2 linked regions of the Sinorhizobium fredii NGR234 genome follow. The protein of the gene in region 1 interacts with the protein of each later gene in a pairwise test. Links are inferred from orthologs where the notes say so. Each region holds a gene or a part of one and is shown on either strand. Other genes may lie near its edges.

Region 1 (15,003 bases):
CTTCTGGTGGCCCGGCACGAGGTCGCCATAGACGCGGCGTCCCTCTTCCGCGAACCACTCGATGAAGCTTGCGCCATAGACGATCTCGCCGGTCGCCTCGGCGAGCGGCTTGCCCTGCTCGATCGTCAGGATCTGGCCGAGATCGTCCTTGTTCTCGATCATCAGCTCATACCAGCGGCGCAGGATTGCCGCGCGCTCCTTTGCAGTGCGACCGGCCCATTCCTTCTGCACCCGCGCCGCGGTTTCGATCGCAACCTTAGTCTCGGCGGCGCCGAGTTTCGGGACGCGGCCGATGATCTCGCCGGTCGCCGGGTTGTTTACCTCGATCGCATTCTGCGGGTCCGCTTCGATCCAGTTTTCGCCGACGAGCGCGGCCTGGCGAAACAGCGACGGGTCCTTCAGATTCATGGCTGGTCCTTCCCTCCGAAAAAAATCTACAGAACTTATACAACTTTTTTCAGATTCGACAATCACCCGCTGTCGTTTCTGCCGTTTCTGCTTTTTCCGTTCGATCAACGGCCAGACCGCGACCCAAGAACGTCCGCCACCTCGCTTCGTTCCCGCCTTCCGAAGGGCTGCCGCTCGGCAATCCGCGCTCGATCAATTTTAAAGGCGCACGTTCCAAAGTGCCTTCATCTCCTATAGCGTCGCGGCGAATCCGGCTCCTCGGCAGACGCATCGCCCGCTACTGCATGTCTCCTTAAATCGCGCGCGGCGCTGTAGGTCGAAGAGCCTCCCAAGGGATTCAGATGAAGGACAAGGATACTCTTCGTGACGGAAATCAACCACAGGAAAGCCGACCATCCGATTCATGCCATCTTCCTCGAGCGCTGGTCGCCGCGCGCCTTCACCGGCGAGGAAATCGGAAAAGAGGAGCTGCTGGCGCTCTTCGAGGCGGCGCGCTGGGCGCCTTCGGCGAGCAACATCCAGCCGTGGCGCTTCGTCTATGCGCGCCGCGGCAGCGAGTATTTTGCTTCCCTGCTCGAAACGCTCGACGAGGGCAACCAGCGCTGGGCGAAAAACGCCTCGGCGCTCGTCATCGTTCTGTCGAAGACGCACCGGGTCACATCGACCGGGGAAGTGAGGCCCGCCTATACGCACGCCTTCGACACGGGTGCCGCCTGGTTTGCGCTGGCGCTGCAGACACAGCTTGCCGGATGGCACGCCCACGCCATGGCTGGAATCGACCGCGACAAGGCGATGCGCGTCCTCGGCGTACCGGAGCACCACCGGGTCGAGGCGGCAGTGGCGATCGGCAGGATCGCCGACCCGTCCACGCTTCCGGAGGATTTGCGCGAGCGGGAAAAGCCGAGCCAGCGCAAACCGATCAGCGAATTCGTCTTCGAGGGTCGATTCCGGGCCGATTGAGGCGTGAACAGACAAACCGGCTGCAAAAAATGAAAAGCGTGAGGCCGAGACAGCCCCACGCTTTTATTTACGACACCGCCGAGTGCTTCCTCCGAACCCGATCGGTCCGTCAGATATCGAGGTTGGCGACGCTCAGAGCGTTTTCCTGGATGAAGTCGCGGCGCGGCTCGACCTCGTCGCCCATCAGGCGCGAGAACAGGCCGTCCGCATCGGTGGCGTCGGAAACCTTGACCTGCAAGAGCGAGCGGACGTTCGGATCGAGCGTCGTTTCCCACAATTGCTCGGCGTTCATTTCGCCGAGACCCTTGTAGCGCTGCATCGTCAGGCCCTTGCGGCCGGCGGCAAAGATCGCGTCCAGGAGCGCACGCGGTCCGCTGATTTCGTGCGTGCCGTCGCGGCGGCGCAGAACAGGCGGCGCCGCATAGACTTCCTTGAGCTTCGCCGTGAGTTGGTCGATGTGGCGGGCGTCGGAGGAGCCGATCAGCGCCATGTCGAGCACTGCCACTTCCTTGACGCCGCGCACCATGCGCTCGAGCTTCAGGCCGCCCTCGGCTGTCACCGATCCGACCCAGCCCCTTTCGGTTTCCTCGGCAATGACGTCGAGCCGGCGGGCCACTTCGGCGGCGACCTTCTGGTAGTCGTCCTGGTGGCTGTTGAGCTCGGTATTGAGCGCGCCGGCAATTGCCGCCTGCTCGACGATCGCCCGGTTGTAACGCGAATGTAGCCCGTCCATCAGCGACCGCAGCCGCAGGGCGTCGTTGATGACCTCGCGGAAATCCTGCCCGGCCCTGACTTCGCCGGAGCCGAGGGTCAGCGAGGCCTCCTCGAGGCCCATGGTGATCAGATAGTCCTCGAGCGCCTTTTCGTCCTTCAGGTACTGGGCGGACTTGCCGCGCGTCACCTTGTAGAGCGGCGGCTGGGCGATATAGAGGTGGCCGCGCTCGATCAGCTCCGGCATCTGCCGGAAGAAGAAGGTCAGCAGCAGAGTGCGGATGTGGGCGCCGTCGACGTCGGCGTCCGTCATGATGATGATCTTGTGGTAGCGCAGCTTGTCGGCGTTGAACTCGTCCTTGCCGATCGAGGTGCCGAGCGCGGTGATCAGCGTGCCGATTTCCTGGCTCGACAGCATCTTGTCGAAGCGGGCGCGTTCGACGTTGAGGATCTTGCCGCGCAGCGGCAGGATCGCCTGGTTTTCGCGCGAACGGCCCTGCTTGGCGGAACCGCCTGCCGAATCGCCCTCCACCAGGAAGACTTCCGACTTGGCCGGATCGCGCTCCGAGCAGTCGGCGAGCTTGCCCGGCAGCGACGAGATGTCGAGGGCGCCCTTGCGGCGCGTCAGTTCGCGGGCCTTGCGGGCCGCTTCGCGTGCCGCAGCCGCTTCGACGACCTTGCCGACGAGGATTTTCGCGTCGGACGGATTTTCCTCGAGCCAGACGTTGAGCGCCTCGTTGACGAGGCTTTCGACCACCGGCCGAACTTCGGAGGAGACGAGCTTGTCCTTGGTCTGCGACGAGAACTTCGGATCCGGCACCTTGACCGACAGAACCGCCGTCAGCCCCTCGCGGCAATCGTCGCCGGTCAGCGACACCTTTTCCTTCTTGGTGATGCCGGAGGTGTCGGCATAGGAGGTAATCTGTCGGGTCAGCGCGCCGCGGAAACCGGCCATATGGGTGCCGCCGTCGCGCTGCGGAATGTTGTTGGTGAAGCAGAGCACGTTCTCGTGGTAGCTATCGTTCCACCACATCGCCACCTCGACGGTGATGCCGTCCTTTTCGCCGCGGATCGACACCGGCTTGTGAACCAGCGGCTTCTTTGCCCGGTCGAGATAGGCGACGAAGGCCTCGAGCCCGCCGTCATACATCATCTCGTCGCGGCGGATGTCCGAATGGCGCTTGTCGGTCAAGACGATGCGGACACCGGAATTCAGGAAGGCGAGTTCGCGAAGGCGATGCTCGAGCGTCGCAAAGTCGAATTCGGTCTTCGAGAAGGTCTGCTCGCTGGGCAGGAAGGTGACCTCGGTGCCGGTCTCGCTGCCGGCGTCCCCGGTGACCGTCAGCGGCCCATCGGCGACGCCATGGGTGAAGCTCATTTCGTGAACCTTCCCAGCGCGGCGGATCTTGAGCTTCAGCGACACGGAAAGCGCATTGACGACCGAGACGCCGACGCCGTGCAGGCCGCCGGAAACCTTGTACGAATTCTGGTCGAATTTGCCGCCGGCATGGAGCTGCGTCATGATGACCTCGGCCGCCGAGACGCCTTCCTCCCGGTGGATATCCGTCGGAATGCCGCGGCCATTGTCCGTCACGGTGCAAGAACCGTCGGGATTGAGCGTGACGGTGACGATGTCGGCATGGCCGGCCAACGCCTCGTCGATCGCATTGTCGACCACCTCATAGACCATGTGGTGCAGACCGGAACCGTCATCGGTATCGCCGATATACATGCCCGGCCGCTTGCGTACGGCGTCGAGGCCCTTCAGCACCTTGATGGAATCGGCACCATATTCGGCGATCGCGCCGGCTTCGGTCTCAGAGATATCGGTCATTCGGGTTCAGGTCTTTCCAGGTTCTACGAACGCGGCGATTCGTTGCGAATCACAGCGCGGACGCCTCGCGGACTATAGAAAATTTGTCCACGGGTTCCAAATCCCAGGCGGCGGATGCATGGCCGGGGCGAGGCTTCATCCCCTGTCATTATCAGGAAATGTGGCTTTTTCCAAAATATCTTCCAAGGCCTCGATCGCTTCGCGCGAAAGGTCGCGAATCCGCTCGCTCAAACGGTTGGCAAAGGCCGTATGGCCAGGCGGCAGTCCCGAAGTGTCGAGCACCACGCGCGGGTCGGAAAGCCGCGCGACGCGGAAGAGTTCGTCGGCCTCGTCCCAGATCACATTGAAATAGCCGGCGACGCGCTGCAGGAAATCGAAGCTCGGCGCGCCGCGCTTGCCGTGCTCGAGGGCCGAAAGATAGGCCGGCGACACGCCGATCGCCGCCGCCATCTCCTTTTGCGAGACGCCCTTGCGGCGGCGCAGCTCGCGCATGGCCTCGCCGAAAGGCGTCATGGTGTACGCCCCCGGGCCCGCGCCAGGCGGACATAAAGCGCGCCTTCGCCCCCATGGTTTCGCGCCGCCGGCTCGTAGGACGAGATCAGCGGGCGGAATTCCGGCAGCGCGAACCAGAGCGGCACGGCGCGCTTCAAGGCGCCGTCGCTGCCAAATGACGTTCCCTTGCCGGTGATGACAAGGACATGGCGCAGCCCCCGCTCATGTGCCTTGAGGAGAAACTGCAGCAGGAAGCCGTGCGCCTCGCTCTGGATCATTCCGTGCAGGTCGACACGCGCCTCGAGAGCGAGCCGCCCCTTCGATATTTTCCGTTTGACCGGTCTTTCGAGCGGGTGGTGGCGGTGCTCCGGCTTGCCGCTGAGCGCAATCCCCTGTTCCGCCTTACCGGATGCGGGCGCGCCTGGGCCGGTTGGTTGCGGAGACGGCGGAACCGGCGGCTGCTCGATCTCGCCGATGAGGTCCTCGAGGTCCTGCAACCGCCCGGGCATAGGCTTTGTCGAGCGGGCCACCTTGCCCCACAGGATGCGATCCTCCGGCGACAGCTTCTTCTCTCTAGCCATGGAGATATCTGGCGGCAGCCGCGCGAGGCACGAGGATGTAGAAATCGGCGTCATTGCGCACCGAGCCGGCTAGCGCGCCAGCCGCCTCGCCGGAGCCCGTGAAGATGTCGCCGCGCGCCGGTCCGACGATTGCCGAGCCGGTATCGAGCGCCAGCATCAGCCGGGCGAAGGCTCGGCCGCCGTCGAGATGGGTCAGCGTTTCGCTGGCGATGTAGAAGGGGACGCCGAAGGTATGGATGAGGCGGTCCACCGCGAGCGACCGTCCCGGCTCCAACGGCACCTTGGCGGCGGCCACCGGGCCGAGGCTTTCATTTTCGACCAGCGCTTCGCGGAAGAATATGAAGGAGCGATTGTGCCACAGAACCTCGTCGGCCGCATCCGGATGGGCCGCGAGCCAGCCGCGGATGCTTGCCATCGACACGGTCGCCGCGTCGATCTCGCCCCGCTCGATCAGCAGCTTGCCGATGGCGGAAAAGCGGTGCCCGGTCTTTGCCGCGTAGGTGATGCGGCGGCATGATCCGTCCGGATAGACAAGTCGTGCAGCGCCCTGCACATGAATGAAGAAAACGTCGACCTTCGACCGAGCGTAGGCGATTTCGAGGCCGCGGCCGGCGAGCAGGCCCTCGTCGATCGCCCGGCGATCCGGATATTCCTCGATCCTGCCGTCCCGAAGCCGGCCGAAGGCGAAATAGGGATCCATGCCCGCGGGCCGGTTCGCCTCGTCGACATCGACGAGATCGGCGGGACGCCGGTAGAAGGGAAAGCGAAACGCCTGGTCGGCGGCGAGGCGAACTTCGACCTCCGGCTCGTAGAAGGCGGTGACGAAACCCGTCCTTCTGTCTTCGGGGCGGATCCGGAAGGGCACGAAGTGAGCCTCGAAGAAGGCCCGCGCTTCCGATGCACCCGACAAGACTGCGCCGGCCGCCTCGTAGGCGGGCAGCAGGTCGGCGACCGAGACACCGAGAGAGCCCGTCCTGTAGGGCTTTACCGCCGTGACATGGTGGTGACAGCGGCGCAGCGCGTCGATAACGGGAGTCGGGTCATCCTGCTGCCACCCCGGCAAGCCCGAAAACGCGACCGGTTCGAGATCGAAGGCCATGATCGCCCCTTGCGGTCAATTTTCCGATTCGGTGGCGATCAGCTTCCAGTTCGGATCGCGCGAGCGGATGTCACGCGCAAAGGTCCAGAGGTCGTTCACTTCGGCAACCGAATCGGCGTCGCCGTCGATCAGCTTGCCCTGCTTGTCGTAGGTGGCGGAGATCAATTGGCTGATGATGCGGACCGTCACGTTCTCCTCTGCGTCCTTGAGTTCCGCATGGACGATATCGGCCTTCTCGATGCCGACGAAGGTCGATTTGACCACCTCGCCCCTGGTTTCCCGTTCGGCGATTGCCGTTTCGAAGCCCTCGTAGACCTCGCGGGACAGCAGCCCCTTCAGGGTCTTCCGGTCGCCGTCCGCGAAGGCCATGACGATCATCTCGTAGGCCATCTTCGCGCCGTTGAGGAATTCGGCGGGTTGGAAGCTGGGATCCGCGTCGCTCAACGCCCTCAGCTGGCCATTCAAGGGCGTGCCCGGCTTGGAAAATCCGTCGATGGCGGCGTAGCGGGACTCATCCTCCGCGGTGCTCTCGCGGCGGGGGAGTTGCACCACCTTGCCATTGTCTCTCGCTTCCGGACCCTGCGCCTCGCGCGGCGAATAGGGGTCGAAAGGCGGTCGTTCATTTCCTGTCCTGCGGCCAAGGACGCTGCGCAATTGCAAGAAGATGACCACAGCCGCGATCAGGAAAAAAAACGTGATGAAGTCGAAAGAGCCCATTTCCACCCGGAACCGCTGTTAGAATTTATCTTGGTGTTCCATATAGTCCGCAAGGATAAACCATTCAAATGGCGATGTCGCACCCATAAACCGGAGACCGGTCAATTGCACTCATCTTCTTGCGAGCACGATCGATGCGTTCGCTGATCATTCCTCTCGTCATTCTCGGCCTGCCGATCGCGGAGATTGCCGGTTTCGTCGTCGTGGGCCGGGAACTCGGCCTGGCGATGACGCTTCTCCTCGTCCTTTTGAGCGGAGTAGCCGGCGTCCTGCTTCTCCGCATCCAGGGTCTCGGCACTTTGCGCCGCGTGCAGGACGCGGCGCGAGCGGGGAAGGACCCGGGCCCGGATCTTCTCGGCGGTGCGCTCATTTTCGTTGGGGCGATCCTGCTGATCGTTCCGGGCTTCATCACCGATATTGCCGGCCTCATTCTCTTCCTGCCGCCGATCAGACGCGCCATCGCTTCCTTCCTGCAGACGCGGTTGACGATCCTGACAACCGGAAGCGGCTTCTATTACGGAAGCGGCGCGAGGAGCGACCGGCCGCGCGGCCCGGCGATCATCGATCTCGACTCGGACGAGTTCTCCAGGAAGAACGACGACGAAAACGGTCCCTCTCCGCCAAGCAACCGGATTTCCCGCTAGACCAGGCCGATGTTGATCGACTCAAGGTGCCACGGCAACCTTGGCGCGTCTGAAAAGACGCGCGGCGCTGTAGGTCCGGCGAGCGATCGAAACCCCTTAATGCCGGGGAACCGGTTCCGGCTTCGAGGGTTGTAAGCCCTGGACCGAAATGCTAGATGGCCTCACCAAATTCGAAGTCCGAGGAAACTCTTATGACGACCGATACCGCATCCAACGGCAACGGCGCCCAGCAGGCCCCGTCGCTCAACATTCTGGCCCAGTACGTCAAGGACCTCTCCTTCGAGAACCCCGGCGCACCGCGTTCGCTGCAGGCCCGCGACCAGGCGCCGTCGATCAACATCAATGTCAACGTCAATGCCAACCCGCTCGCCGAGAACGATTTCGACGTCGTTCTCTCGCTGAACGCCCAGGCCCAGGACGGCGACAAGGTGCTGTTCAATGTCGAACTCGCCTATGGCGGCGTCTTCCGCGTTTCGGGTTTCCCGCAGGAGCACATGCTGCCGCTGCTCTTCATCGAATGCCCGCGCCTGCTCTTCCCCTTTGCCCGGCAGATCGTCGCAGACGCGACCCGCAATGGCGGCTTCCCGCCGCTGATGATCGACCCGATCGATTTTGCGCAGATGTTCGCGCAGCGCATGGCGGAAGAGAAGGTCCGCGCCCAGGTCGCCAACAGCAACACGACGACCAACTGACGCATTCCGATAGACTTAAAACTGAAAACCCGGCTCTCAAGGCCGGGTTTTTTGTTTGTCCGCAAAGCAGGCGGCTTAGCCGCTGTATTTCATCCAGATCGCCTTGGCACCGATCTTCGAAACAAGCGCCGCGTGGGCGGCGATCTCGGCTTCGGTCAGGCGCGGCGCCAGCAACCGCTCTCTTTGCATGACAATAATCGGACCGTCGTCCGCCTGTACGGCCAGGCCGCCGATCTCGCTGGTGACCAGTCCCAGCGCCGCCTGCCGGCCGCCGATCATCTCGATATAGACTTCCGCCAGAAGTTCGGAGTCGAGAAGGGCGCCGTGCTTGGCGCGGTGCGAGTTGTCAATGCCGTAGCGGCGGCAGAGTGCGTCGAGCGAATTCGGGCCCATCGGGTGCTTGCGCCGCGCCAGCGCCAGCGTATCGGTCACCCGATCGATGACGACCGGCGGCAATCCGAGGCGGTCGAACTCCGCATTGATGAAGCCGATGTCGAAGGTGGCATTGTGCGCGACCCAGCGCGCGTCGCCAAAGAAATCGACGATTTCCTCGACGACATCTGCAAAGGACGGCTTGTCCTTGAGGAAGTCGTCGGTGATGCCATGCACCGCCAAGGCGTCGGGATGGACCTTGCGGTCGCCCGGATTGATGTAGATATGAATCGTCCGCCCTGTCGGAAACTGATTTTCAAGTTCGACGCCGCCGATCTCGATCACCCGGTCCTCGCGACTGTCGAGGCCGGTCGTTTCCGTATCGAAGATGATCTCACGCATGCGGTTTTCCTGGCGAAGATTCAACGGCGAATCAGTCCGAGCTGTTTCTGAGTTTTAATGGCATTTCGCTTGCAGTTGAAGCGGAGGTTCGCGATCTGCCTCGGTGTAGGGCAATCGTCGGCGCTACGTCGCCCGCAATCGATCGACAATGGCGCGAACCTGCCCCCGGGTGACGTCGAAACTGTCGCTGGTGTCGATCACGTAATCGGCGCGGGCGCGCTTTTCCTGGTCGGGGACTTGCCGGGCCAGGATCATCGCGAATTTCTCGGCCGTCATCCCCGGGCGCTTCATCACGCGTTCTCTCTGGGCCTCCGGAGAGCAGCTGACGACGACGACCCGGTCGACGCGCTTTTCAGCCTTCGTCTCGAAAAGCAGCGGAATATCGAGAAGAACGAAAGGCGCTCCCGCCGCCTTGTGCATGGCGATGAACTCGCTTTCCTTGGCGCGAACGAGCGGATGGACGATCCGCTCCAGCTCGCCGAGACGCTCCGGTTGCGCCAGGAGCTGTCTGGAAAGTTCCGCCCGATCGATGACGCCGTCCTTCGCGACGCCCGGAAAGGCGGCTTCGACCGGCACCACCGCTTCGCCGCGATAGAGATCGTGAACCACCTCGTCGGCGTCGTTCACCGGGACGCCGAGCTCCCGGAACATCTGAGCGGCGGTCGTCTTTCCCATGCCGATGGAGCCCGTGAGCCCGACAATGATCATGCGTGAACGTCCATATCCTTGATGATGATCTGCCGAAGCGTTTCATCGACAACCGGCCTTAGACCGAACCATTTCTCGAAACCGGGCGCGGCCTGATGCAAGAGCATGCCCAGACCGTCGACGATGCGGTAGCCCTGCTCTTCGGCCTGGCGAAGGAGTGGCGTCTTCAGCGGCACATAGACGATGTCGGTCACCACCGCCCCGTTCGCCAAGGGCGAGAAGTCGATCGCCGGCGCCGGCTCGCCGTCCATGCCGAGCGACGTCGTGTTCACGAACAGGCCGGCGCCGGCCATGACTTCGGAGAGCGCCGCGATCGGATGCGCGTGCACGGCGCGACCGAACCGGTCGGCCAGTTCCTGCGCCCGGGCGGCGGTGCGGTTCACCACGTGGATCGTCTTGACGCCGCGGTCGCGGACCGCCTGGATCACGGCGCGACTGGCGCCGCCGGCGCCGAGAATGACCGCCGTCGAGATCCGGTCCCAGCCGCTGGCGCGCTCGTCGAGATTGGCGACAAAGCCTCGCCCATCCGTGTTGGTCGCGCAGATCCTTCCATCCTCGAGCCAGAGCGTATTGGCCGCGCCGAGCTCGGCACTCAATTCATCCGGCCGGTCGGAGAGCTCGAAAGCCATCTCCTTGTGAGGGATGGTGACGTTGCCGCCGCAGAAGCCGGTGCCGCCGTCGCGCAATTGGCCCATGAATTCCGGGAAAGCCTCCGGGGTGACCTCGTGAGCCCGGTAGCTGCCGGCAATTCCGAACTGCTTCAGCCAGTAGCCGTGGATGAGCGGCGACCGGGAATGCTTGATCGGATAGCCGGTGACGAAGGCGTGGTTAACAAATGTTTCACGTGAATCACGCATCGATCGATCCCAGTTCGCGAAGTTTTTCCAGAAGCGGCAGCATCGGCAGGCCGAGAATGGTAAAGTAATCGCCCTCGATCTTCTCGAAGAGCTGGATACCCTCGCCCTCGAGCTGATAGGCGCCGACGCTCGAAAGCGCCTTCTCCCCCACTCTTTTCAGATGCCGTTCGACAAAACCCCGATCCAGAAGCCTGACCGTCATATGCGCCGTCGAGACATGCCGCCAGAGGACCTCGCCGTCCCGGACGAGCACAATTGCGCTGTTCAGGCTGTGCATCCTGCCAGAGAGCGACAGCAGATGTTCGGCGGCCTCCGCCATGTCCTTCGGCTTGTGATAGACCCGGGTCCCAAGCGACATCGTCTGGTCGCTGCCGATTACGATGGCACCGTCGAAATGGCGCGACACATCTCTCGCCTTGGCTTCGGCAAGCGTCAGCGCAACGTCGACAGGCGACGCACCCGCTTCCTCCAGAGGCTGCTCCAGGACCCGCTCGTCGATCTGGGCTGCGCGGGCCGAGAACGTCAGCCCCGCATTCTCGAGAAGCGCGCGTCGGAATGGACTGGCGGAAGCCAGAACGAGCGAGGTTGTCATCTTTCAATCCGCAATTCGAGACCACGATGGTGACCGGACCCATTCGATCCGACCATCATGACCGATTCCTCATGAACCGGAACCGAACGGTGCGGCCGTCCGGCTGATGCGACCGGTTCCTGGTTCGCTCTATCTGAGCCGGGGACGGAGGGCAACGATCGCCGCGGCCGTTTCTTCTATCGAGCGTCGCGTCACGTCGATCAGCGGCCAATTGTTGCGGGCACAGAGTGTGCGCGCATATTTCAGCTCCTCCGAAATCGCCGCGCGGTCGGTATATTCCTCGCCATGGAAGCTCTGCGTCGTGCCAAGCACGCGGTGCTGGCGAACCTGGGACAGCCGGTCGGCACTGGCGATCAGCCCCACTACCAGCGGCTTCGTCGCCCTGAGCAAACCATCCGGCAAGGGCACGCCGGGCACGATCGGGATATTGGCGGTCTTGATGCCGCGATTGGCGAGATAGATGCTCGTCGGTGTCTTGGACGTCCGGCTCACCCCGATGAGCACGACGTCCGCCTCGTTGAAATCGGCCGGCATCTGGCCGTCGTCGTGATCCATGGTGAAGTTCAGCGCCTCGATGCGGGCGAAATAGTCGGCATCCATGACGTGCTGTGCGCCGGAACGCCGACGCGACGGCGAACCGAGATAGGATTGGAACAGTTCGATGATCGGATCGAGGACGGAGACGCAGGGAACGCCGATCTCGCGGCATCTCTGGTCGATCATCCCGGCAAGCTCCCGGTCGACGATCGTGTAGAGCACGATGCCCGGCGCGCCGTCGATCGCGTCGAGGACCTGCATCAACTGCTTCTTGTTGCGGATCAGCGGGTAGACGTGTTCGAGCGCGTGCGAGGACTGGAATTGCGCGGCCGCCGCCCGGCCCGCGGCTATCAGCGTCTCGCCCGTCGAATCGGAGACAAGATGCAGGTGGAAATAGTTTTTTCGGTTCTCCACGCAATTCTCCGGAGGCTGTTGATAGACCGGGACACCAGACGGCTTGAATCGCGGTCGCCACCCGGGCCCGTGGAAAAGCGTCGCGTTATTCACATCTGATGCCCAAGCGCAAAACGCCCAGACGCAGTTGTGGACAAGACTCAAGCCGACGACAAATTGTCACGCGGATCGACTCCTTGTCCACAGGAATCGCAATTTCCGTGGCGAAGGCAAGATGCTGACTTTTCTACGTTTTCCAGGCTTTGCCCGATCTATAATGAATTCGGGTGATCCTTCTCCCGCCACGCCCGTCGAGATCTGCGCTGATTGGACGAACTGAGGATTGATTTTAATCCTTGATAGCCACCGACTCTAAGAAATAGAAACCTTTTCAATAAGGTTTGATTTTAGATTGGGGGATGCCGAGTGGCCGAGACACGCCGCAAAGTCCTTGAGGTTTTGAACGGAAAAAGTCTCACGCCTCCGCCCATCTGGCTGATGCGTCAGGCCGGCCGTTATCTGCCTGAATACCGGGCGACGCGCGCCAAGGCCGGGAGCTTCCTCGATCTCTGTTATACGCCGGATCTCGCGGTCGAGGTGACGCTGCAGCCGATCCGCCGCTACGCTTTCGACGCCGCCATCCTTTTCTCCGATATTCTCGTCATTCCCGACGCACTTCACCGGAACGTCCGCTTCGAAGAGGGCCACGGGCCGCGGATGGATCCGATCGATACCGACGGCATCGCTGGCCTCAAGGCGGATGGTATTTTGAGCCATCTCTCTCCGGTCTTCGAGACCGTCGCGCGGCTGCGTCGCGAGTTGCCGGAGGAGACGACGCTGCTCGGCTTCTGCGGTGCGCCGTGGACGGTTGCGACCTATATGATTGCCGGGCGCGGCACGCCGGACCAGGCGCCGGCACGTCTCTTCGCCTACCGCCACCCCAAGGCCTTCGAAGAGCTTTTGGCCTTTCTGGCGGACGTTTCGGCCGACTATCTCGTCGCGCAGATCGACGCGGGCGCCGATGCGGTGCAGATTTTCGATTCCTGGGCGGGCGTGCTCGGCGAGGATGAGTTTGCGCGCTTCGCCGTCGAACCGGTGCGGCGGATGATTGCGTCGGTGCGGGCTCGCAGGCCTTCGGCGAAGATCATCGCTTTCGCAAAAGGGGCGGGCCTGTTGCTCAAGGACTATCGCCGCTTGACCGGTGCCGACGCGATCGGCCTCGATTGGGCGGTGCCCCTCGCCTTTGCGGCCGAATTGCAGAAGGATGGTCCCGTGCAGGGCAATCTCGACCCGATGCGGGTGGTTGCCGGCGGCGGGGCCATGGAGAGCGGCATCGACAGGATTCTCGATGTGCTCGGCAACGGACCGCTGATCTTCAATCTCGGCCACGGCATTACGCCGGAGGCGGATCCGGAGAACGTCTCCGCCCTCGTCGCGCGCGTTCGTGGGACGAAAGGATGATCGAGCACCAGACGGATAGCGCTCCCGGAAAGCGTGCAAGGCTTCGGGCTCTCGTCGCGCTTTCCGTCTTCGTCGCCCTGCTGGCAGGGCTTTTCGTCGCGCAGCCGGACGATCTTTATCTCTGGATCAAGGCGCTCCACATCATTGCGGTCATGTCGTGGATGGCAGCGCTTCTCTATATGCCGCGGCTGTTCATCTATCATACCGACGCGCCGCGCGGCTCGGTGCAGTCCGAGACCTTCAAGACGATGGAACTGCGCCTCCTGAAGGTCATCATGAACCCGGCCATGATGATTGCCTGGATGCTTGGCCTCTATCTTGCCTGGAGCGTCTACGGCTTTAGGGGTGGTTGGCTCCATGCAAAGCTTTTCTGCGTCGTGCTGCTGACGCTGGTGCATGTGCATTTCAGCCGGGCGGTGGCCGCCTTCCAACGGGACGCGAATCGGAAGAGCGCGCGCTACTGGAGGCTGATGAACGAGGCGCCGACCCTGTTGATGATCCTGATCGTCATTCTCGCCGTCGTGAAGCCTTTTTGAGTTCAATCGATTCGCACGGCGATAGTTGCCGCTAATTTGCTGCGCCCCCTTGCAGCGTTTCACGTGAATCGCTATTTTCGCCCATCTCCTTCATCCCAAGGCCTGTGACGAAGTTTCGAGCCTGCCCCCTTCCCCCTCGCAGCTCCCTTACGAAAATCACGCCTATTCCCAATTTCCCCTACAAATCATGGACTCTTCATGGCTGAAATGAAGCTTCAAGACCTCAAGAACAAGACGCCGACGGATCTTCTCGCCTTTGCCGAAGAACTCGAGGTCGAGAACGCCAGCACCATGCGCAAGCAGGAGCTGATGTTCGGCATCCTCAAGAATCTCGCCACACAGGAGATAGAGATTATCGGTGAAGGCGTTGTCGAGGTCCTTCAGGACGGATTCGGCTTCCTTCGGTCGGCGAATGCAAACTATCTGCCCGGTCCGGACGACATCTATATTTCGCCATCGCAGATCCGCCGCTTTTCGCTGAAGACGGGCGATACGGTGGAAGGGCCGATTCGCGGTCCGAAGGAAGGCGAGCGCTACTTTGCGCTCCTTAAGGTCAACACGATCAACTTCGACGATCCGGAGAAGATCCGCCACAAGGTTCACTTCGACAATTTGACGCCGCTCTATCCGAACGAGCGCTTCAAGATGGAACTCGAAGTGCCGACGTCCAAGGATCTGTCGGCTCGCGTCATCGATCTCGTCGCGCCGCTCGGCAAGGGCCAGCGCGGCCTGATCGTTGCACCGCCTCGGACCGGTAAGACGGTTCTGCTGCAGAACATCGCCCATTCGATCACCGCCAACCATCCGGAATGTTACCTGATCGTGCTTCTGATCGACGAACGGCCGGAAGAAGTGACGGACATGCAGCGTTCGGTGAAGGGCGAAGTCGTTTCCTCGACCTTCGACGAACCGGCAACGCGCCACGTCCAGGTCGCCGAAATGGTCATCGAGAAGGCCAAGCGCCTTGTCGAGCACGGCCGTGACGTCGTCATTCTTCTCGACTCGAT
Region 2 (13,690 bases), 2.4 Mb from region 1 along the record:
CGTCGTGTTCATTTCGATCGCCTCGATGCTGCTCGGCGCCTTCGCCGCAATCGGCCAGCGCAACATCAAGCGACTGATGGCCTATTCCTCGATCGGCCACATGGGCTATGCGCTCGTCGGGCTTGCCGCCGGGTCGATGGCCGGCGTGCGCGGCGTCATTCTCTACATGCTGATCTACATGGTGATGACGCTCGGCACCTTCGCCTGCATTCTTGCGATGCGTCGCAAGGATGGCGAGCACGTCGAGGGCATCGACGATCTCGCCGGTCTGTCGCAGACCAACCCGTTCATGGCGACGGTGCTGACGATCCTGATGTTCTCGCTCGCCGGCATCCCGCCGCTCGCCGGCTTCTTCGCGAAGTATTTCGTGTTCGTTGCTGCGATCGAAGCGCAGCTCTACGGGCTGGCGATCATCGGCGTGCTCGCATCCGTCGTCGGCGCTTACTATTACCTGCGCGTCATCAAGGTCATGTGGTTCGACGAGGCGAAGGGCGAATTTGCCCGCACCGCGAGCGAATTGCGGCTGGTCTATGGACTGTCCGGCCTGTTCGTCCTCGGTTACGTGCTGATCGGCGGACCGCTCGGAAATGCCGCCGAGGCTGCGGCGCGGACATTCTTTTGAGCGGCGGAGAGGGCAGCGGCCGGATTTCGCCCGACGATTTCCGGCACATAGCGCTTGCCGAAACCGTCTCGACGAACAGCGAGTGCCTGGCGAGGGCGCGCGAAGGTGATCCGGGCAACCTCTGGATCACCGCTGCGCGCCAGACGGGCGGCCGCGGCCGGCGCGGCCGCGAGTGGTTTTCCGAGCCGGGCAATCTCTATGCATCGCTGCTGCTCATCGATCCCGCGCCGGTGGAGCACCTGCATTCATTGCCGCTCGCGGCGGCGGTTGCGGTGCATCGGGCGATCCGCAGGGTGATGCCTCCGGGTTCGCCGGAGGTGGCGATCAAGTGGCCGAACGATATCCTCATCGATGGCCGGAAGACCTGCGGAATCCTGCTCGAAGCCGAAGGTCTGCCGGATGGCCGTCATGCGCTGGTGATCGGCTGCGGCGTCAATGTCGCGGTGATGCCCGAAACGGGGCTATACCCGGTCACGTCGCTTCGGCAGGAAGGCGCGACGATCTCGGCCGAAGAGCTGTTCGCCCACCTGTTCGTGACGATGGCGGAGGCGCTTTCTATTTGGAATCGCGGCGCCGGCATCGCCGCGGTCATCGACCAATGGCGGGCTGCCGCGAAAGGCATCGGCGAGGCAATTACCGTCAACTTGCCGGACCGGTCGCTTTCGGGCCGTTTTATCGGTATCGATGTTGACGGTCGGCTGCTGCTCGACACGGGTTCCGGTGCGCCGCTGGCAATTGCGGCGGGCGACGTGTTTCTCGGATAAAGACGTATTTCTCGGATAAACAGGAATTGAGGCGCAGCGCAAATGGCGCAAGAAGAAGAATTGGTGTTCTTGCCGCTCGGCGGCGTCGGCGAAATCGGCATGAACCTCGGCCTTTATGGTTACGGCAGTCCGGGCAGCCGGCAATGGATCATGGTCGATTGCGGTGTGACCTTTCCCGGTCCGGAACTGCCCGGCGTGGAACTCGTCCTGCCGGATATCTCCTTTCTCGCCGAGGAGCGGCGCAACCTCAAGGCGATCATCATCACGCACGCCCACGAGGATCATTACGGCGCGCTGAACGACCTCTGGCCCGGGCTCAACGTTCCGGTCTATGCCTCGCCGTTCACGGCCGGCATGCTCGAGGCGAAACGCGACTTCGAGAAAAGCCGCGGCGAAATCCCGATCACCATCTTCAAGGCGGGCGACCGCATCAATGTCGGACCCTTCAGCATCGAGGCTGTCGGTGTCAACCATTCCATTCCCGAGCCGATGTCGCTGGTAATCCGCACGCCGCTCGGCACCGTCGTGCATACCGGCGACTGGAAGATCGACCTGGAACCCTCGCTCGGCCCGATCACCAACGAAGCGCGTTTTCGCCAGGTGGGCGAAGAGGGCGTGCTGGCGCTCGTCTGCGATTCTACCAATGCGCTGCGCGACGGCGTTTCGCCTTCCGAGCGGGAAGTCTCGGAAAGTCTGGCGAAGATTATCGCTGACGCCGAGGGGCGCGTCGGTATCACGACCTTCTCGTCGAATGTCGGCCGCATCCGCTCGGTCGCCGAAGCCGCGGAAGCGGCAGGCCGCGAAGTGCTCCTGCTCGGCAGTTCGATGAAGCGGGTGGTTGCGGTTGCAAGGGACCTCGGCATCATGGAAGGGCTGAAGCCGTTCCTGGCGGAGGACGAATTCGGCTATATCCCGCGCGACAAGGTGGTCGTCATCCTGACGGGGAGTCAGGGAGAGCCGCGCGCCGCACTCGCCAAGATCGCCCGGGATGAAATGCGCAATGTGGCGTTCTCGGCCGGCGACACGATCGTCTTCTCGTCGCGCACCATCCCCGGCAACGAAAAGGCCATCAACGATATCAAGAACGGCCTGATCGAACAGGGTATCCACATCATCACCGACAGCGAGGCGCTGGTGCACGTGTCCGGCCATCCGCGCCGCAACGAGTTGCAGCAGATGTATCAATGGCTGAAACCTGAGATCGTCGTGCCGGTGCATGGCGAGGCGGCGCATCTGACGGCGCATGCCGAGCTTGCGCTGCATTCGGGCATCGCGAGCGTGCCGCGGCTGCGCAACGGCGAGATCCTGCGCCTCGCGCCCGGACCTGCCGGCGTGGTTGATGAGGCGCGGCACGGCCGCATCTACAAGGACGGGACGCTGATCGGCGATTTCGACGAGATGGGCATCGGCGAACGCCGTAAGCTCTCCTTTGCCGGCCACGTCTCCGTCAATGTCGTGCTCGACAGCCGCTACGACTTCCTCGGTGACCCGGATGTCGTGCCGATCGGGCTTCCGCAGTTCGACGACGAAGGCGACGACATGGACGACGTTCTCTACGACGCCGTGCTCGGCGCGGTGGAAAGCATCCCACGCGCCAAGCGCAAGGATCTGTCGATGCTGCAGGAGGCGGTCCGCCGCGCCGTGCGCAGCACCGCAAACCAGACCTGGGGCAAGAAGCCGATCGTCACGGTCTTTGTCACGAAAGTCTGATTTGTCCGGCCGGCGATCCGGTGTAGACCGGCCGGAGCATTTTAGAGCGGGATGCACTCACATACGTTCGCGCCGCCGCTCTAAACCTTTGTTTTTGCCGCATTTGTGCGACGTCAGGCGATTCTACCTGACTGCAAAATGCTCTAGCTGAGAGGGGAGGACGCTCGATGCTCGGAAGAGTGAACCATGTGGCGATCGCCGTGCCGAACCTCGCAACGGCGGCGGAGAGCTATCGCGCCACCCTCGGCGCGGCGGTCACGGAGCCGCAGGCGCTCCCGGAGCACGGGGTGACCGTCGTCTTCGTGACGCTTGCCAACACCAAGGTCGAATTGCTGGAGCCGCTCGGCGATCAGTCGCCGATCGCGGCCTTTCTCGAGAAGAACCCGGCAGGTGGCATGCACCACATCTGCTACGAGGTGGAGGACATCATAGCGGCGCGCGACCGGCTGAGAGAGGCGGGGGCGCGTGTGCTCGGCGACGGCAATCCCAAGACCGGCGCCCACGGCAAGCCGGTGCTCTTCCTGCATCCCAAAGACTTTCACGGCACGCTGATCGAACTCGAAGAGGTGTGACAGTCGGGCGCGGCGCAGCGATTTGCGCGAGCGCCTGCAATAGCGCTATAAGGCGGCTCTCTCGCAGGGACCTTCGAGAGCCGCTTGTGATCCGCGCAGTCAAGATAGAACCGGCGCAACGCTGCCGTCATATCGCCGGCTGACCGAGCTCCATCAGAGAACGAGAATGTCCGCCTTTTCGACCTTCGCCGTCTATTTCATCATCTGGTGGCTGACGCTTTTCACCGTGCTGCCGTTCGGCGTGAGGACCCAGGCCGAGGAGAACGAGGTGGTGCCCGGCAGCGTCGAGAGCGCTCCAGCGCGTTTTCGTGGCCTGCGGGTGGTCCTGATGACGACGGTGATCGCCGCCTTGATCCATCTCGGCTGGTATGTCCTGTCCGTGAAGCTCGGATATGACCTCGATACGATATTCGGCTTTATCGGTCCGAAAGGCTGATCGCGGCCCCCCGTCAGAGCAACCGGCAAAAAGCAAGAAATGTGCCGCGCGGGGAGAGTGGTTCCGGCCCTCGCTCTGCGCCGGGCCCTGCCGCTTCTTGACGGCCCACAAATCGACATATTTGCCGCTGCTTCATATCGATTCTGGTGGGCGAAAAAGCAAAAAAAAACAAGGCCAAAGCCTTGTTTTTCAAGTTTCGCGTGATCTTTCAACCGTTGCCGGCGGCAGCGAACGAGCGCGCCTAAGATCTTATCCTCCCAAGACTTGACCGCGAAAATCGGCAAGAATTTGGTCTTCTTGCCTGTTTTGTGAGCCGAAACTAGCTCAAACATTGGGCTATGTCATCAGGTTTTTTTGCATTTTTGCTACAGTTTGGCAAAAAATTCCAGTTGACAGAAACGGCCCTTGTCCTGCTACTACCGTGCTCTTTTGACGCAGCGACGAGCGTCATCCTGCGGAGCAACTTAATACCGCGTGCGGCTTTCTTCCCGATGCGGCAGGGTTTTCTTCCGCACGCGAAGCGGTTATGAACGCTGAACTCGAAGGCTTCCCGCTGGCCGCGCCACAGGAAATCAAGAGCCCCGATTTTTCAAACGGCAATCGCTGCCTTCGCCTGTCCGAAGGCGAGGGCGGCTGCCGAAGCACAACGTCATTTCGCCCGAATCCACCGATAGTGCGAGAGCGACCAGTTCCGGAACCCGTCATGCGCCTGTCCCGCTATTTCATGCCCATCTTGAAGGAAAACCCGAAGGAAGCGGAAATCGTTTCCCATCGCCTGATGCTGAGGACCGGCATGATCCGCCAGCAGTCGGCCGGCATCTATAGCTGGCTGCCGCTCGGCAAGCGCGTGCTCGACAAGGTCAATGCGATCATTCGCGAGGAACAGAACCGCTCCGGCGCGGTCGAGCTCTTGATGCCGACCCTGCAGTCGGCTGAGCTGTGGCAGGAGAGCGGCCGCTATGATGCCTACGGCAAGGAAATGCTGCGCATCAAGGACCGGCAGGATCGGCCGATGCTCTACGGTCCGACCAACGAGGAGATGATCACCGACATCTTCCGCTCCTCCGTGAAGTCCTACCGCAACCTGCCGCTCAACCTCTACCACATCCAGCTCAAGTTCCGTGACGAGATCCGCCCGCGGTTCGGCACCATGCGTTCCCGCGAGTTCCTGATGAAGGACGCCTATTCCTTCGACCTCGATCGTGAAGGCGCGGAGCATGCCTATAACAAGATGTTCGCCGCCTATCTGCGGACCTTCGACCGCATGGGCCTGCGCGCCATTCCGATGCGCGCCGACACCGGTCCGATCGGCGGCAATCTCAGCCATGAATTCATCATCCTCGCCGACACCGGCGAGTCGGAGGTGTACTGCCACAAGGACTTCCTCGGCTTCGATATTCCGGGCAAGGATACGAATTTCGACGATGTGGCGGGACTGAAGGCAATCTTCGACAAGTGGACGTCCCGCTACGCCGCGACCTCGGAGATGCATGACGAGGCCGCCTTCGACGCGATTTCCGAGGGCGAGAAGGTCTCGGCGCGCGGCATCGAGGTCGGCCATATCTTCTATTTCGGCACGAAATACTCGGAGGCAATGGGCGCCAAGGTGCTCGGACCCGACGGCAAGGAGCACATCGTCCATATGGGCTCCTATGGCATCGGCCCGACACGGCTGGTGCCGGCGATCATCGAAGCGTCGCATGACGAGAACGGCATCATCTGGCCGAAGTCGGTGGCGCCCTTCGACGCGGTCGTCATCAACATGAAAACGGGCGACGCCGCTTGCGATGCGGCTTGCGGCACGCTCTACTCCGACCTCGGCAAGGCCGGATTCGACGTTCTCCTGGACGACACGGACGATCGCGCCGGCGCCAAGTTCGCCACCGCCGATCTCATCGGCGTCCCGGTGCAGATCATCGTCGGGCCGCGCTCGATCGCCAATGGCGAAGTCGAGGTGAAGGACCGCAAGACCGGCGAGCGCGAGACGATGACGGTGGAAGCCGCGATCAACAAGCTGGTTGCGACAAGATAAGAGGCAAGGGACGACAATGACCGTGGCGACGGAAGAGCAAGTGCAGGTTGCCGCGCCATCCGGCAGATCGTCGAGCCGTCCCTTCTCCGCCTTCGAGCGCATGGTCGCCTGGCGCTACCTGCGCTCGCGGCGGAAGGAAGCCTTCATCTCGGTCATAGCAGGCTTCTCCTTCATCGGCATCATGCTCGGCGTGGCGACGCTGATCATCGTCATGGCAGTAATGAACGGTTTCCGCACCGAGCTCATATCGCGCATTCTCGGCATGAACGGCCATGTGATCGTCCAGCCGCTCGATGGGCCGCTCACCAACTATGCTGAATTGGCCACCAAGTTCTCGGCCGTGCCGGGCGTGACGATGGCGATCCCGATGGTCGAAGGGCAGGTGCTCGCTCAGGGCATCGGCGACGCCTCGACCGGTGCGCTGGTTCGCGGCCTCCGGGCCGAAGACCTCATGAAGCTCAAATCGATCTCGGAGCATATTCAATCCGGCGATCTCGTGGGTTTCGCCTCCGGCGCGGGCGTCGCCATCGGTTCGCGCATGGCCGAACAGCTGGGGATTCGTGTCGGCGGCACGATCACGCTCACCTCGCCGAACGGCGACGTCACGCCGCTCGGCATGAATCCGCGCGTCAAGGCCTATACGGTCTCGGCGATCTTCGAGATGGGCATGTCGGAATATGACGCGACGATCATCTTCATGCCGCTCGAGGAAGCGCAGCTCTATTTCAATGCCGAGGGCCTCGTCCAGTCGATCGAGCTCTTCGTCGAGCAGCCGGACTCCGTCGATGACCTGCGCAAGCCGATCGAGGACGCCGCCGGCCGGCAGGTCTACCTGACCGACTGGCGCGACCGCAACAGAACCTTCTTCTCGGCGCTCGAGGTGGAGCGCAACGTGATGTTCATGATCCTGACGCTGATCGTGCTCGTCGCCGCGCTCAATATCGTCTCCGGCCTGATCATGCTCGTGAAGGACAAGGGCAGCGACATCGCCATCCTGCGAACGATGGGTGCGACCTCCGGGTCCGTGATGCGCATCTTCTTCATGACGGGCGCGGCCATCGGCGTCGCCGGAACGATCGCCGGCGTCATCCTCGGTGTCGTCGTCTGCCTCAACATCGAGTCGATCCGCCAGTTCTTCTCCTGGGTATCCGGGACCACGCTCTTCAACCCTGAGCTCTACTTCCTGAGCCAGCTGCCGGCCGACATGAATGCCGACGAAACCGTCTCCATCGTCGTCATGGCACTCGCGCTTTCCTTCCTGGCGACGATCTTTCCGGCCTGGCGCGCCTCACGCCTCGATCCGGTGCAGGCCCTGCGGTACGAATAACAAGGATAAGAACGTAGATGAATGCGCGCGTGGCACTGCAGCTCTCCGGCGTCGAGCGACACTATGGCGAGGGCGACACCTTTTTGCCGATCCTCAAAGGCGCGGATCTGACCCTGCGGAGCGGCGAGACCATTGCGCTCGTTGCGCCCTCGGGCACCGGGAAGTCGACCCTGCTTCATCTCGCCGGGCTGCTCGAACATCCGGACGAAGGTGACGTGATCGTCAATGGCATCCCCTGCAACGGCCTCAGCGACGACCGGCGCACCGCCATCCGCCGCAACGAGATCGGCTTCGTCTACCAGTTTCATCATCTGCTGCCGGAATTCACCGCGCTCGAGAACATCATGATGCCGCAACTGATCGCCGGCCTGTCCAAGGCGGAAGCGGCCGAAAGGGCAGGGGCTCTCCTCGACTACATGCGTATCGGACACCGTGCCGCGCACCGTCCGGCCGAGCTTTCCGGCGGCGAGCAGCAGCGGGTGGCGATCGCCCGGGCGGTGGCCAACGCGCCGCTCATCCTGCTGGCCGACGAGCCGACCGGCAATCTCGATCCGGAGACGGCCGGCTATGTCTTCGAGGCGATGGAGGCCCTTGCGCGTCAGTCCGGGCTGGCGGCGCTGATCGCCACCCACAATCACGAGCTGGCTGCGCTGATGGATCGTTGCGTAACGATCGAGGACGGCAAGGTCGTCGAACTGAGATAGGCCGGACGGGCTCACGGCACGATCAGCCCGCCGCGGTAATCGAGCTCATAGGCCTCCTCGCCATCGACGAAGATGGTTTCGCGGCCGGAAAAGTGCTCGGTCGCGCCGCGGCTGCTGTCGATATAGCAGCCATAGGCGTGTTGATATTCCATGCCGCCGAGGAAGTGGCGCTTTTCGCGATACATGGTCTGAAGCGCGGCCTTGATGACGGCGCCCGCCCGGCGTGCATCGATGAGTTCCGGGCGAATGATCCGACCGAAGTAGTTCATGGCCCAGCACGGCTTGCCGTCGTGCCACACCGCTTCCTGGCCGGCAAAGTCGGTTCCGCCGAAATAGCTGTCGAGATAGCGCCAAGGGCCGCGCTGGTGGCCGATGTCATGCGAGCCCGGCCGGCAGGCCGCTAGCTTTGCACCATCGCCGACATAGGTGCTCGCCTTCGCCTCGACGATGAAATCCGTCAGTTCCGCGATGCCGACCATGAGCGCTCCCTCCGATTGCAGGCGGAGAATGGCTTAACAAGGCGCGGCTGTAAAGAACAAAAAGAGAACAATTGGCGGGAACGGACTATTCCGCGCCGCAGGCCTTCTGGCCGATCTCGTCGCTCCAGTCCTTGAGCAGAACCGTGGCGCCCTTTGCTCGGATCGGCTTCGCGTTCGCCGTGCCTTTGCCGGTCGAGACGTTGAAGTCGCACTTCATCGTGTTGTCCAGGTCGAGCGTGTCGTAGGACGAATAGGTGTATCCGGCGACGACGAAATCGGAACGGCGATAGGCGATCGTCAGCGTCTGTTCCCAGCGGTGGCGGCCGATCGCGTCGTTGTGCGAGGTGATCTCCATCGACCCGTTCGGCAGTGCATGGACGAATGGTGCTTGCCCGTAGAGGCCGAACTGTCCCCAGACTTTGTCGGGGACCAGCGATTTCAGCACCAGCCTGCCGACATCATTGGTGAGGTAGATATAGATGGCGTTGTCCTCGTCGCTGTCTTCGGCGGGTGACACGAGCAGAACGAGATCGCTTGCGTCGTCCTCGTTCCAGTCGCCGGTCGCGGCCGAAACGATTCGAGCCGGATCGATAGAATCGGCGGCAAGGGCGAGGGTCGGTGATAGCAACAGGGAGGCTGCAAGCAGAACCGTTCTCATGGGCGTTCCTTGAAGAGGAGAGGGTGCGCACTGCCCTCTGCTGTGGATGCCACGATCTTAAACGATTCGGTTGGTCCCGGTGTCTGCCAATGAGGCGAGGAAGCTGATCGCCTTGGTTGAATTAACCATAGCCGGTGAATAGCGGGCGTTTCATGCACGCTTGCTTGACTATTGAACAAAAATGGAACAAAAAAAGAACAATAGCCGAAAGGAGCCATGTTATGACTGATTTCGTCCGTGATCTTGCTGCCTTCGCCTCGATGAGCCTTTTCATCGCAAGCATTTCGGTGATCGCGCTCGGTATGTGATCGCTGCCCGGCTCGACTCCGTCCTGCAAAGCGCGGCCGGGTAAAAAGATACCGGGTTTCGCCGTGAGGCTGGACAGTCGGGGCCGGAAACGGGATATCCTCCGCACCGGACAAGAATCGGAGTGCGGCAATGGCAGGCGACGAAAGCATTGGGCAAGGCGCGGCAGGCGCAATGGACCCGCAATTCGTTCACCTGCGGGTCCATTCGGCATTCTCGCTGCTGGAAGGCGCGCTGCCGCTGAAGAAGATCATCGCCAAGGCGGTGGCCGACGAGCAGCCGGCCATCGGCATTGCCGATACCAACAACCTGTTCGCGGCGCTGGAGTTCTCCCAGAAGGCAGCGGACGACGGATTGCAGCCGATCATCGGCTGCCAGCTCTCCATCGACATGGAGGACGAGGCGGAGGGGGAGCGGCGCAGCCATGCGCAGCAGCTTGCCAAGCTGCCTTCGATCGTTCTGATCGCTGCGACCGACGCGGGCTATACACGCCTTGTCGACCTGGTCAGTCGCGCCTATCTCGAAGGCGAAGGTCATCAGGCGGTGCGAGTAACGCGCTCCTGGCTTGCGGCTGGCGGCACCGAGGGTCTGATTGCCTTGACCGGCGCCGGCAGTGGGCCGGTCGACCTGGCGCTGAAGGCCGGCTTGGCCGCGCTTGCCGAAGCGCGCCTCAAGACGCTGGTCGAGCTGTTCGGCGATCGTCTCTATGTCGAACTGCAACGGCACGGCAGTTACGATCGACGCCAGGAGAATCGCCTGGTCGACCTTGCCTATCGCCACGACATCCCACTCGTTGCGACCAACGAAGCCTTCTTCCCGTCGCCGGCCGACTATGATGCGCATGATGCGCTGATGGCCGTTGCCCACAACGCCGTCGTCTCCGACGATCGCCGTTTCCGGTTGACGTCGGATCATTACTTGAAGAGCCGCAAGGAAATGGCGGCGCTCTTCGCCGATCTGCCGGAGGCGCTGGAAAATACCGTCGAGATCGCGCGCCGCTGCTCCTTCATGCTGAAGACCCGCGGGCCGATCCTGCCGCGCTTCACCGGCGCCTCGGACGATCCGGTGGAGGCCGAGCGCGCCGAGTCCGCGGAGCTTCGCCGGCAGGCGGAGGAGGGGCTGGAGCAGCGCCTGTCCAGGCTCGGCATGGCGCCCGGCTACAAGGAAGAAGACTATCGCGAGCGCCTCGCCTTCGAACTCGGCGTTATCGAACGCATGAAGTTCCCCGGCTACTTCCTGATCGTTGCGGACTTCATCAAATGGGCGAAGCAGCATGACATCCCCGTCGGCCCGGGCCGCGGCTCGGGCGCCGGCTCGCTGGTCGCCTATGCGCTGACGATCACCGACGTCGATCCGATGCGCTTCTCGCTGCTCTTCGAGCGCTTCCTCAACCCGGAGCGCGTGTCGATGCCGGACTTCGACATCGACTTCTGCCAGGACCGCCGCGAAGAAGTGATCCGCTACGTCCAGCAAAAATATGGCCGCGAGCAGGTGGCGCAGATCATCACCTTCGGATCGCTGCAGGCGCGCGCCGCGCTGCGCGACGTCGGACGCGTGCTGGAAATGCCCTATGGCCAGGTCGACAAGATCTGCAAGCTGGTGCCGAACAATCCGGCCAATCCGACGCCGCTGTCGAAGGCGATCGAGGAGGAACCGCGCCTGCAGGAGGAGGCCGAAAAGGAGCCGGTCGTCGGCCGGCTGCTGGACATCGCGCAGAAGATCGAGGGCCTCTACCGCCACGCCTCGACGCATGCGGCGGGCATCGTCATCGGCGACCGGCCGCTGTCGCAACTGGTGCCGATGTACCGCGATCCGCGCTCCGACATGCCGGTCACCCAGTTCAACATGAAATGGGTCGAGCAGGCCGGCCTCGTCAAGTTCGACTTCCTGGGCCTGAAGACCCTGACGGTGCTGAAGACGGCAGTCGACTTCGTCGCCAAGCGCGGCATTGCGGTCGATCTTGCCAGCATCCCGCTCGACGATCCGAAGACCTACGAGATTCTCTCCCGCGGCGAGACGGTCGGGGTATTCCAGGTGGAAAGCGCCGGCATGCGCAAGGCGCTGATCGGCATGCGGCCCGACTGCATCGAGGACATCATCGCGCTGGTCGCGCTCTACCGGCCGGGTCCGATGGAGAACATCCCGGTCTACAACGCCCGCAAGCATGGCGAAGAGGAAATCGAATCGATCCATCCGAAGATCGACCATCTGCTCAAGGAGACTCAAGGGGTCATCGTCTATCAGGAACAGGTGATGCAGATCGCCCAGGTGCTGTCGGGCTATTCGCTCGGCGAGGCCGACCTGCTGCGCCGCGCCATGGGCAAGAAGATCAAGGAGGAGATGGACAAGCAGCGGGCCCGTTTCGTCGAAGGCGCGGTCGGCAACGGCGTGGTAAAACCGCAGGCGGACCTGATCTTCGATCTGCTCGCCAAGTTCGCCAATTACGGTTTCAACAAATCGCACGCGGCCGCCTACGCCATCGTCTCCTACCAGACCGCCTATATGAAGGCGCACTATCCGGTCGAGTTCCTGGCGGCCTCGATGACGCTCGACATGTCGAACACCGAGAAGATCAACGACTTCCGCCAGGACGCCATCCGGCTCGGAATCCAGGTCATTGCACCCTCGGTGCAGACTTCGTTCCGCCTCTTCGAGACCGGCGACAACCGCATCTATTACTCGCTTGCCGCCATCAAGGGCGTGGGCGAATCCGCCGTCGAGCACATCGTCGCCGTTCGCGGCGACCGTCCCTTCGCAAGCCTCGAAGATTTTTGCCTGCGGATCGACCCGAAGCTCCTGAACCGGCGCGTTTTCGAAAGCCTGATCGCCGCCGGCGCCTTCGACTGCTTCGGCTACGACCGGGCCGAACTGATCGGCGGGCTCGACCGCATCCTCGGCTTCGCGCAGCGCGCCCAGGAAAACAAGCTGAGCGGCCAGAGCGACATGTTCGGTGCCGGAGCGGCGACAGGGCCGGAGAAGATCGCGCTGCCGGTCTATACGCCCTGGCTTGCCTCGGAGAAGCTGCATCGGGAGTTTCAGGTGCTCGGCTTCTACCTGTCCGCCCATCCGCTCGACACCTACAACAAGCTGCTGGCGAAGATGCGCGTGCAGACTTTCGCGGATTTCTCGGCCGCCGTGAAGAAAGGGGCGAGTGCCGGCCGGCTTGCCGGCACGGTGACATCGAAGCAGGAACGCAAGACGCGCACAGGCAACAAGATGGGCATCGTCGCCTTCTCCGACGCGTCGGGCCAGTTCGAGGCGGTGCTCTTCTCGGAAATGCTGAACCAGTATCGCGATCTGCTGGAGGCCGGCAAATCCCTGGTGATGACCGTGGATGCGGAGGAGCGGCCGGAAGGGATCGGCCTACGCATCCGCACGCTTCGGTCGCTCGAGGAAGAATCGCTGCAGATGCAGAAGGCGCTGCGCGTCTATGTGCGCGATTCCGGCCCCTTGCGCTCGATCGCCTCGCACCTCAACGCCAAGGGAGACGGCCTCGTCTCCTTCATCGTCATCAAGGACAATGGGCAGCGGGAGATCGAGGTCGAGCTCAGCGAGAAATATCGCATCTCGCCGGAGATCGCCGCCGCCCTTCGCTCCGCGCCGGGTGTCGTGGACGTCGAGCTCGTATAGAACGACCCAGTCAGGGTGAAACCGTCAGCGGCCGCTTACCGAATGTGTGATGGTGATGAAGTCGGTGCCTTCGCCGGTCTCCAGTCCCGTGTCGGTGTCGGAGATCGAAAGCGACGACCCATCGGCAAGAAGGCCGGCAATGCGCCGGCGCACATCGTCGGGCACCGTCAGGCGGTTCAAGGTCCGCTGAAGGGCGTTGAACTCCGTGGGATCGGTGTCAACAGTGATTCCGAGCCGATCTTTCGCGGCCTTCGAAAGCGTGTTGTCCAGCGCCATGCCGAACCACTTGCCTTGGCCCGTTGCTGCGTCGGTATCCTGGAACTGGAGAAAATGTGTGCCGAGCGCCAGCTCGGGTTTGTCGATCGTGATCTCCGCCTCGAAGAGCGGCTGAAACGCGCGGCGGACGCGAAGCACGCCGTTCGGCGGCATGTCCCGGCCAGCCTTGCGATA

What was found.
Region 2: the proteins of dnaQ (region 1) and dnaE interact in binary tests that used the Escherichia coli proteins (3 or more experiments, as listed by UniProt). The link is inferred for Sinorhizobium fredii NGR234 from one-to-one orthologs.

Annotation. Positions count from the first base shown.
Region 1 is NC_012587.1:3,536,167-3,551,169, reverse strand. Bases 7,064-9,787 are described here. They hold dnaQ (DNA polymerase III subunit epsilon), read right to left. Parts: upstream 8,913-9,787; coding sequence 8,214-8,912; downstream 7,064-8,213. Other genes in these bases: NGR_RS27875 (shikimate dehydrogenase), read right to left, coding at 9,617-9,787; coaE (dephospho-CoA kinase), read right to left, coding at 9,036-9,620; secB (protein-export chaperone SecB), read left to right, coding at 7,638-8,138; NGR_RS27895 (FxsA family protein), read left to right, coding at 7,064-7,446. Outside these bases: gabD (NADP-dependent succinate-semialdehyde dehydrogenase), read right to left, coding at 1-408; NGR_RS27925 (nitroreductase family protein), read left to right, coding at 772-1,368; gyrB (DNA topoisomerase (ATP-hydrolyzing) subunit B), read right to left, coding at 1,478-3,913; NGR_RS27915 (helix-turn-helix domain-containing protein), read right to left, coding at 4,049-4,426; NGR_RS27910 (Smr/MutS family protein), read right to left, coding at 4,423-4,986; mltA (murein transglycosylase A), read right to left, coding at 4,979-6,085; NGR_RS27900 (Tim44/TimA family putative adaptor protein), read right to left, coding at 6,101-6,802; more of NGR_RS27895, read left to right, coding at 6,937-7,063; more of NGR_RS27875, read right to left, coding at 9,788-10,477; NGR_RS27870 (Maf-like protein), read right to left, coding at 10,470-11,069; NGR_RS27865 (pyruvate, water dikinase regulatory protein), read right to left, coding at 11,199-12,020; hemE (uroporphyrinogen decarboxylase), read left to right, coding at 12,426-13,460; protoporphyrinogen oxidase HemJ, read left to right, coding at 13,457-13,996; transcription termination factor Rho, read left to right, coding at 14,195-15,003. UniProt on the Escherichia coli protein: DNA polymerase III is a complex, multichain enzyme responsible for most of the replicative synthesis in bacteria. The epsilon subunit contain the editing function and is a proofreading 3'-5' exonuclease.
Region 2 is NC_012587.1:1,125,737-1,139,426, forward strand. What follows is about bases 9,381-13,440. They hold dnaE (DNA polymerase III subunit alpha), read left to right. Parts: upstream 9,381-9,742; coding sequence 9,743-13,240; downstream 13,241-13,440. Other genes in these bases: NGR_RS16650 (L,D-transpeptidase family protein), read right to left, coding at 13,265-13,440. Also shown: NADH-quinone oxidoreductase subunit NuoN, read left to right, coding at 1-622; NGR_RS16600 (biotin--[acetyl-CoA-carboxylase] ligase), read left to right, coding at 619-1,386; NGR_RS16605 (ribonuclease J), read left to right, coding at 1,429-3,096; mce (methylmalonyl-CoA epimerase), read left to right, coding at 3,264-3,668; NGR_RS16615 (DUF1467 family protein), read left to right, coding at 3,835-4,104; proS (proline--tRNA ligase), read left to right, coding at 4,808-6,136; NGR_RS16625 (lipoprotein-releasing ABC transporter permease subunit), read left to right, coding at 6,153-7,463; NGR_RS16630 (ABC transporter ATP-binding protein), read left to right, coding at 7,481-8,167; NGR_RS16635 (DUF5680 domain-containing protein), read right to left, coding at 8,179-8,646; NGR_RS16640 (hypothetical protein), read right to left, coding at 8,732-9,304; more of NGR_RS16650, read right to left, coding at 13,441-13,690. UniProt on the Escherichia coli protein: DNA polymerase III is a complex, multichain enzyme responsible for most of the replicative synthesis in bacteria. This DNA polymerase also exhibits 3' to 5' exonuclease activity. The alpha chain is the DNA polymerase catalytic subunit.